2 regions of the Kitasatospora sp. NPDC101447 genome follow, and region 2 is predicted to be linked to the other one. Evidence: predicted binding sites of a transcription regulator. Region 2 holds the regulator's gene; the other holds the start of a gene.
What was found. The regulator HrcA, encoded in region 2, represses chaperone genes, less so after heat shock. The targets are predictions, from matches to a motif close to TTNGCACTCNGNNNNNCNGAGTGCNAA.
Positions count from the first base shown of each region.

Region 1: a site for HrcA is predicted at 1,623-1,649, ahead of groL (chaperonin GroEL). Genes of this name have one in related genera too.

Region 1 covers NZ_JBIWNL010000037.1:71,937-75,950, forward strand. Annotated here, with positions in the region: gene groL (chaperonin GroEL) at 1-1,466, opposite strand, end outside; gene ACIRST_RS34545 (cold-shock protein) at 1,802-2,005, opposite strand; gene ACIRST_RS34550 (ubiquitin-like small modifier protein 1) at 2,544-2,822, opposite strand; gene thrC (threonine synthase) at 2,891-4,014, opposite strand, start outside.
Region 2 covers NZ_JBIWNL010000014.1:103,337-107,350, reverse strand. Annotated here, with positions in the region: gene dnaJ (molecular chaperone DnaJ) at 1-1,075, opposite strand, end outside; gene hrcA (heat-inducible transcriptional repressor HrcA) at 1,148-2,182, opposite strand; gene htpX (zinc metalloprotease HtpX) at 2,485-3,405, shown strand; gene ACIRST_RS21365 (hypothetical protein) at 3,440-4,014, shown strand, end outside.

The DNA of each region.
Region 1 (4,014 bases), on a different contig from region 2:
CCCGCGGCGACCAGGTCGACGTACTCGTTGGTGGCGGCGTTCAGGCCGTGACCGGCGGGGAGGTTGCGCACCTTCTCCACCACGACGCCACCCTCCAGGCCGGCGTTGGTCGCGATCTGCTTGATCGGGGCCTCCAGCGCGACCTTGACGATGTTGGCACCGGTGGCCTCGTCGCCGTCCAGCTCCAGCTTGTCGAAGGCGACACCGGCCTGCAGCAGGGCGACGCCACCACCGGCGACGATGCCCTCCTCGACGGCGGCCTTGGCGTTGCGGACGGCGTCCTCGATGCGGTGCTTGCGCTCCTTGAGCTCCACCTCGGTGGCCGCGCCGGCCTTGATGACGGCCACGCCGCCGGCCAGCTTGGCGAGGCGCTCCTGGAGCTTCTCGCGGTCGTAGTCCGAGTCGCTGTTCTCGATCTCGGCGCGGATCTGGTTCACGCGGCCCGCGACCTGCTCGCTGTCGCCGCCACCGTCGACGATGGTGGTCTCGTCCTTGGTGATGACCACCTTGCGGGCGGTGCCCAGCAGGTCGATGCCGGCGTTCTCCAGCTTGAGGCCGACCTCCTCGGAGATCACGGTGCCACCGGTGAGGATGGCGATGTCGCCGAGCATGGCCTTGCGGCGGTCGCCGAAGCCCGGGGCCTTGACGGCGACGGACTTGAAGGTGCCGCGGATCTTGTTCACGACCAGGGTCGACAGGGCCTCGCCCTCGACGTCCTCGGCGATGATGACGAGCGGCTTGCCGCTCTGCATGACCTTCTCCAGCAGCGGGAGCAGGTCCTTGACCGAGCCGATCTTGGAGTTGGCGATGAGGATGTACGGGTCCTCGAACGTCGCCTCCATGCGCTCCAGGTCGGTGGCGAAGTAGGCGGAGATGTAGCCCTTGTCGAAGCGCATGCCCTCGGTGAGCTCAAGCTCCAGGCCGAAGGTGTTGCTCTCCTCGACGGTGATGACGCCTTCCTTGCCGACCTTGTCCATGGCCTCGGCGATCAGCTCGCCGATCTGGGTGTCGGCGGCGGAGATGGAGGCGGTGGAGGCGATCTGCTCCTTGGTCTCCACGTCCTTGGCCTGGGCCAGCAGCTGGTCGGAGACGGCCGCGACGGCCTTCTCGATGCCGCGCTTCAGGGCCATCGGGTTGGCGCCGGCGGCGACGTTGCGCAGACCCTCGCGAACCAGGGCCTGGGCGAGCACGGTGGCGGTGGTGGTGCCGTCACCCGCGACGTCGTCCGTCTTCTTGGCGACCTCCTTGACGAGCTCCGCACCGATCTTCTCGTACGGGTCTTCGAGCTCGATCTCCTTGGCGATGGAGACACCGTCGTTGGTGATCGTGGGGGCGCCCCACTTCTTCTCCAGCACGACGTTGCGACCCTTGGGGCCGAGCGTGACCTTCACTGCGTCGGCGAGCTGGTTCATGCCACGCTCAAGGCCGCGGCGAGCTTCCTCATCAAAGGCGATGATCTTGGCCATCAGAAGTGGTCCTCCGGGACACGGTCGACTGCTCGGACCAAGGGGTGCCCGCGACGGACGGCCCTGGTGTGCGGGGGTCTTTTCCCCTACCGCTCCCGGGGGCCTCACCGACCCGGTCCGCTGTCACTCTCACGCTGTGAGTGCTAACGCCAATGATTAGCACTCCGGGTGGTCGAGTGCAAGCCCAATCGCCAACCCGCGAGCCGCCGCTGGGACCACCCCCGGGGGCCGCCCGGGAACGGCGACGGGCCCGTACGACGCGTGTCGTACGGGCCCGTCGAGAAGCGAGCGGTCACCAGCCGTGGGCCGCGCCGAGCTCCTGGAGTCGGAAGGGGTCAGACCGCCGCGCGAACCATGTCCGCCTGCGGGCCCTTCTGTCCCTGGGAAATCTCGAACTCGACCCGCTGGCCCTCCTCAAGGGTGCGGTAGCCGTCCATCTGGATCGCGCTGTAGTGGACGAAGACGTCCGCACCACCGTCGACCGCGATAAAGCCGTAGCCCTTCTCCGCGTTGAACCACTTGACGGTGCCCTGAGCCATTCCGAACTCCCCTAGTGCTGTGCTGGCCCTTCACGCGCCCGCAGGTCGCGGGCCCGGGTTGGTTGACGGCCCACCCGGGGAACCCCCCCTGGGCGCGGCCGTGCACGCCGCAACCCTCCGCACGGAACGCCCAACGGGCTCCGGTGAGCGGGTGATTGCGTCGACCGCCGCTGAATGTATCCGGACCGAAGCCCTCTGCAACAGGGTCAACCGCCGGTAATTCCGCCCCGCCGGCAAGGGACAGGACGGGCCGAACCGGAAAAATCTCGGCATTCCACGCGGGACATAGCGGACGAATTACCCAAATCCCCGCGGTAATTCTGACATCGGCCTGACATGTTTCACGGCCCGGTCCCATCGGCCGGGCCCTGCCCGGCGGAACGCCGCGAACGGCCGAGAGGGAACCCCTGTTCCCAACCGAGCGACACTCTACTCCGACTCGACCCGGAAATATTCCCGCCGGAATGCAACCGGCCGCCCGTACATACGGAGAGCGGAATTCCGTACGTACGGGCGGCCGAATGGCGCGCGGGACGGCTCAGCAGCCGCCGGCCACCGCCGGAATGATCGAGACGCCGGCGCCGTCCTCGATCTCGGTCGCCAGGCCCTCGGCGAAGCGCACGTCGTCGTCGTTCACGTAGACGTTGACGAAACGGCGCAGCTTGCCGGTGTCGTCCAGGATGCGGGCGGAGATGCCCGCGTGGTTCTTCTCCAGGTCGGCGATGACCTCGCCCAGGGTGGCGCCCTCGGCGGTCACCTCGGCGGCGCCGCCGGTGTAGGTGCGCAGGATGGTGGGGATGCGGACGTTGGCGCTCATGACTCTCCTTGCGGGGGTGCGGCCCTGCGGGGCAGCGGTCGGGGCGGGCACGGGGCCGGCGGCGTGGTTCAGGCGGACGCGAGGCCGGCGGCGCGGAACGCGTCCAGCGTCGGGCGGATGACGGCGCTCATCCCGGCGTCGGAGACGGCGTCCAGGGTCTTCAGGCCGTCGCCGGTGTTGATCGCGACGGTCTCCTTGGCCGGGTCCAGCTGCCCGGTCTCGACCAGCTTCTTCAGCACGCCGACGGTCACCCCGCCCGCGGTCTCGGCGAAGATGCCCTCGGTCCGCGCCAGCAGCCGGATCGCCGCCACGACCTCGGCGTCCGTGACGTCCTCCACCGCGCCGCCCGTGCGGCGGGCGATGTCCAGCACGTACGGGCCGTCGGCCGGGTTGCCGATCGCCAGCGACTTGGCGATGGTGTCCGGCTTGACCGGCTTGATCACGTCCCGGCCGGCCTTGAAGGCGGCCGACACCGGGGAGCAGCCCTCGGCCTGGGCGCCGAAGACCCGGTACGGCCGGTCCTCGACCAGGCCGAGCTTGATCAGCTCCTGCAGCCCCTTGTCGATCTTCGTCAGCTGGGAGCCCGAGGCGATCGGGATCACGATCTGCTCCGGCAGCCGCCAGCCGAGCTGCTCGCAGATCTCGTACGCCAGCGTCTTGGAGCCCTCGCCGTAGTACGGCCGCAGGTTGACGTTGACGAAGCCCCAGCCCTCGCCGGCCGGGTCCCCGATCAGCTCCGAGCAGAAGCGGTTCACGTCGTCGTAGTTGCCCTCGATGCCGACCAGCTCGCCGCCGTACACCCCGGCCATGACGACCTTGCCCTGCTCCAGGTCGTGCGGGATGAACACGCAGGACCGGAAGCCGGCCCGGGCGGCCGCCGCGCCCACCGCACCGGCCAGGTTGCCGGTGGAGGAGCAGGACAGCGTCGTGTAGCCGAACGCCCGCGCCGCCTCGATGGCGCAGGCCACCACGCGGTCCTTGAACGAGTGCGTCGGGTTCCCGGAGTCGTCCTTGATGTGCAGCTGCGCGGTGAAGCCGAGCTCGCGGCCCAGATTGTCCGCCTTCACCAGCGGGGTCCAGCCCGGGTTCAGGTTGGGCTTGGACGCGACGTCGGCCGGCACCGGCAGCAGCGGCGCGTACCGCCAGACCGAAGTCGGGCCGGCCTCGATCCGCTTGCGCAGCTCCTCGGCGC
Region 2 (4,014 bases):
ACGGCCGCTCCTCGCCGCGCAGCACCGCGAGGCGGCGCAGCAGCTCCTCCTGCTCGGCGTCGAGCTTGGTGGGCGTCTTCACCTCGACGTGCACTATCAGGTCGCCCCGGCCGCCCCCGCGCAGGTGGGTGATGCCGCGGCCGTGCAGCGGGATCGACTGGCCGGACTGGGTGCCGGGCCGGATGTCGACCTCCTCCAGGCCGTCCAGGGTCTGCAGCGGCACCTGGGTGCCGAGTGAGGCCGCCGTCATCGGGATGGTGACGGTGCAGTGCAGGTCGTCCCCGCGCCGCTGGAAGATGGCGTGGGTGGTCTCGGCGATCTCGACGTAGAGGTCGCCGGCCGGGCCGCCGCCGGGGCCGACCTCGCCCTCGCCGGCCAGCTGGATCCGGGTGCCGTTGTCGACACCGGCCGGGATCTTGACGGTCAGCGTGCGGCGGGCGCGGACCCGGCCGTCGCCGGCGCACTCCGGGCACGGGGTCGGCACGACGGTGCCGAAGCCCTGGCACTGCGGGCAGGGGCGGGAGGTCATGACCTGGCCCAGGAAGGACCGGGTGACCTGGGAGACCTCGCCCTTGCCGCGACACATGTCACAGGTCTGCGCGGTGGTGCCGGGGGCCGCGCCCTCGCCGCTGCAGGTGGTGCAGGTGACGGCGGTGTCGACCTGGAGTTCCTTGGTGGTGCCGAAGGCGGCCTCCTCCAGGGTGATCTCCAGCCGGATCATGGCGTCCTGGCCGCGGCGGGTGCGCGAGCGCGGGCCGCGCTGGCCGGCCGCGGCGCCGAAGAAGGCGTCCATGATGTCGGAGAAGCCGAAGCCCGCCGCGCCGGCGCCGAAGCCGCCCGCGCCGCCACCGCCGCCCGGGGACAGCGGGTCGCCGCCGAGGTCGTAGACCTGACGCTTCTGCGGGTCGGAGAGCACCTCGTAGGCGGCGTTGATCTCCTTGAACCGCTCCTGCGTCTTCGGGTCCGGGTTGACGTCCGGGTGCAGTTCGCGTGCCAGGCGCCGGAACGCCTTCTTGATCTCGTCCTGCCCCGCATCCCGTCGGACGCCGAGTACCGCGTAGTAGTCCGTGGCCACCAAATGCTCCGCTTGTTCCGCCTGTAGTAGTGCTGCGACTGGACGCCGTTGGTCGTCCAACGGCGACGTTTGCTACGACTCGGCCAGGATCTGACCCACGTACCGCGCTACCGCCCGCACCGCCCCCATTGTGCCTGGGTAGTCCATCCGGGTCGGACCGATCACACCCAGTTTGGCCACGCTCTCGTCGCCCGAACCGTAACCGACGGACACGACCGAGGTGGAATTCAGCCCTTCGTAGGCGTTCTCCCGCCCGATCCGGACCGTCATCGCGGCGTCATTGGTCTCACCCAGGAGGCGGAGCAGGATGACCTGCTCCTCCAGGGCCTCCAGCACCGGCTGGATGGTGAGGGGGAAGTCGTGGCCGAAGCGGGTCAGGTTGGCCGTGCCGGCCAGCATGATCCGCTCCTCGTTCTGTTCCGCGAGCGTCTCGAACAGGGTCGCCAGGACCGTGCTGACGGTCGGCCGGTCGGCCGGCTCGAACATCGCCGGGAGTTCCTCCAGCACGCCCGGGACCTCCGGGAGGCGGCGGCCGGCGGCTCCGGTGTTGAGCGCCGTCCGCAGGTCCGCCAGGACGGTCTCGCCGACCGTGCCCGGGCAGTCGACCATCCGCTGCTCGACCCGGCCGGTGTTGGTGATCAGCACCAGCATCACCTTGGCCGGGGCCAGCGCCACCAGCTCGATGTGCCGGACGGTCGAGCGCGTCAGCGACGGGTACTGCACCACCGCGACCTGCCGGGTCAGCTGGGCGAGCAGCCGCACGGTGCGCGCGACCACGTCGTCCAGGTCGACCGCGCCGTCCAGGAAGTGCCGGATCGCCCGGCGCTCGGGGGCGCTCATCGGCTTGATCTCGGCGAGCTTGTCGACGAAGAGGCGGTACCCCTTGTCGGTCGGGATGCGGCCGGCGCTGGTGTGCGGCTGGTGGATGTAGCCCTCCTCCTCCAGCGCCGCCATGTCGTTGCGGACGGTCGCCGGCGAGACCCCGAGGTTGTGCCGCTCCACCAGGGCCTTGGAGCCGACCGGCTCCTCGGTGCCCACGTAGTCCTGCACGATCGCGCGGAGCACGGCGAGCTTGCGTTCGTCCAGCTGGCGGACCTCACCGGCCATGGGGCACGCACCTCCGTCTTCGCACGTTGTCCGTCTGTGTCCCTGTGTGTCCCTGTGTGCTGCAGCGGGCCGCTCCGGGAGGCCCCGGTTTTGGCACTCTGAACACACGAGTGCCAAAACCGTACCTGCCAGTGTAAGGCCCGGGTCCTACGGCAGGAACGGCTTGACCGGCGTGATCCTGCCCGCAGTTCCGGGTACGGCCCGCGGGGCCCCGCCCGTTCACGGGTCACCGGCGCGCGGGTGGTGCCCCGGGGCCGTCCGGGTGGGAGCATCGGAAGCGACGGCGAATGGAGGAGCAAGCGATGTCGAGCTCGGGCCAGCACACCCGTTTCGCGCCCGACCGCGGCCTGACCGGCCGCATGGTCGCGACGATGTTCGTGATCGGGCTGCTGTACGTCGGTTTCACCGGCCTGCTGATCGCGCTGCTGCGCGGCGCCTGGCCGCTGATCGTCCTGATCTCCGGCGGGCTGTTCGTGGCCCAGTTCTGGTTCAGCGACAAGATCACCGAACGGGCCATGGGCGCCCACCAGGTGACCCCGGAGGAGTTCCCCCAACTGCACGGCACGATCGACCGGCTCTGCGCCCTGGCCGACATGCCCAAACCGCGCGTGGCGGTCGCCGACAACGACATGCCCAACGCCTTCGCCACCGGCCGCAACCCGCAGAACGCGGTGGTCTGCGTGACCACCGGCCTGCTGCGCCGGTTGGAGCCGGAGGAGCTGGAGGGCGTCCTCGCGCACGAGCTGTCGCACGTCGCCCACCGGGACGTCGCGGTGATGACGATCGCCGGCTTCCTCGGCGTGCTCGCCGGCGCGATGACCCGGATCGCCGTGTACGGCGGGTTCATGGGCGGCGGGCGCAACAACAACGACCAGAACGCGGCCATCGTGGCCCTGATCATCCCGCTGGTCTCGATGCTCGTCTACGCGATCAGCTTCCTGCTCACCCGGCTGCTGTCCCGCTACCGCGAGCTGGCGGCCGACCGCGCCGCCGCGCAGCTCACCGGCCGGCCCAGCGCGCTCGCTTCGGCCCTGACCAAGGTGACGGGGCAGATCGCGGCCATCCCCAGCAAGGACCTGCGCCAGGCGCAGCCGTACAACGCCTTCTACTTCGCCCCCGCGCTGAGCGCGCGGGAGGCGGCCTCGCAGCTGTTCTCCACCCACCCGTCGCTGGAGAAGCGGCTGGCGCAGCTGGCGAAGATCACCGAGCAGCTGGGCCGCTGAGCCCGCGCCCGCCGTTCGACACGAGAGGACCGCCGTGGGAATCCTGGACGCCCTGTTCGGCCGCACCAAGCCCGTCAAGCCCGACCTGGACCAGCTGTTCGGCGTGCCGTCCGCGGCGCTGACCCTGGAGGCCGGCGCCGGGTTCACCCCCACCGGGCTCGGCTCGGTCTGCTTCGCGGCGGTCGAGGGCGCGGCCTTCGTGCAGGTCGAGCAGCAGGTGCGGGCGCTGCTGGACGCGGACACCGAGCGCGGCGGCGTGCCGGTGGAGGCCTCCAAGGACGACTACGGCTACTCCTGGCTGCTGGCCCGGCACTCCCCGCAGGAGCTGCCGGAGCTGGTGAACGACCTGCACGCGGTCAACAGCGAGCTGGAGGCGAACGGCTTCGGGCCGCAGCTGCTCTGCTCGCTGGTGGGCTTCCGCAACCCGCAGGGGCAGTCCTTGGCCCTGGTCTACCTCTACAAGCGCGGCACCTTCTACCCGTTCGCCCCGATGCCCGGCGGCGGGGAGAAGCGCAACAGCCCGCTGGAGCTGCAGGTCAACGCGATGCTGGGGAACGACCTGCGGCTGGAGAAGGACCTCAGCCGCTGGTTCCCCGTCTGGGGCGCGCC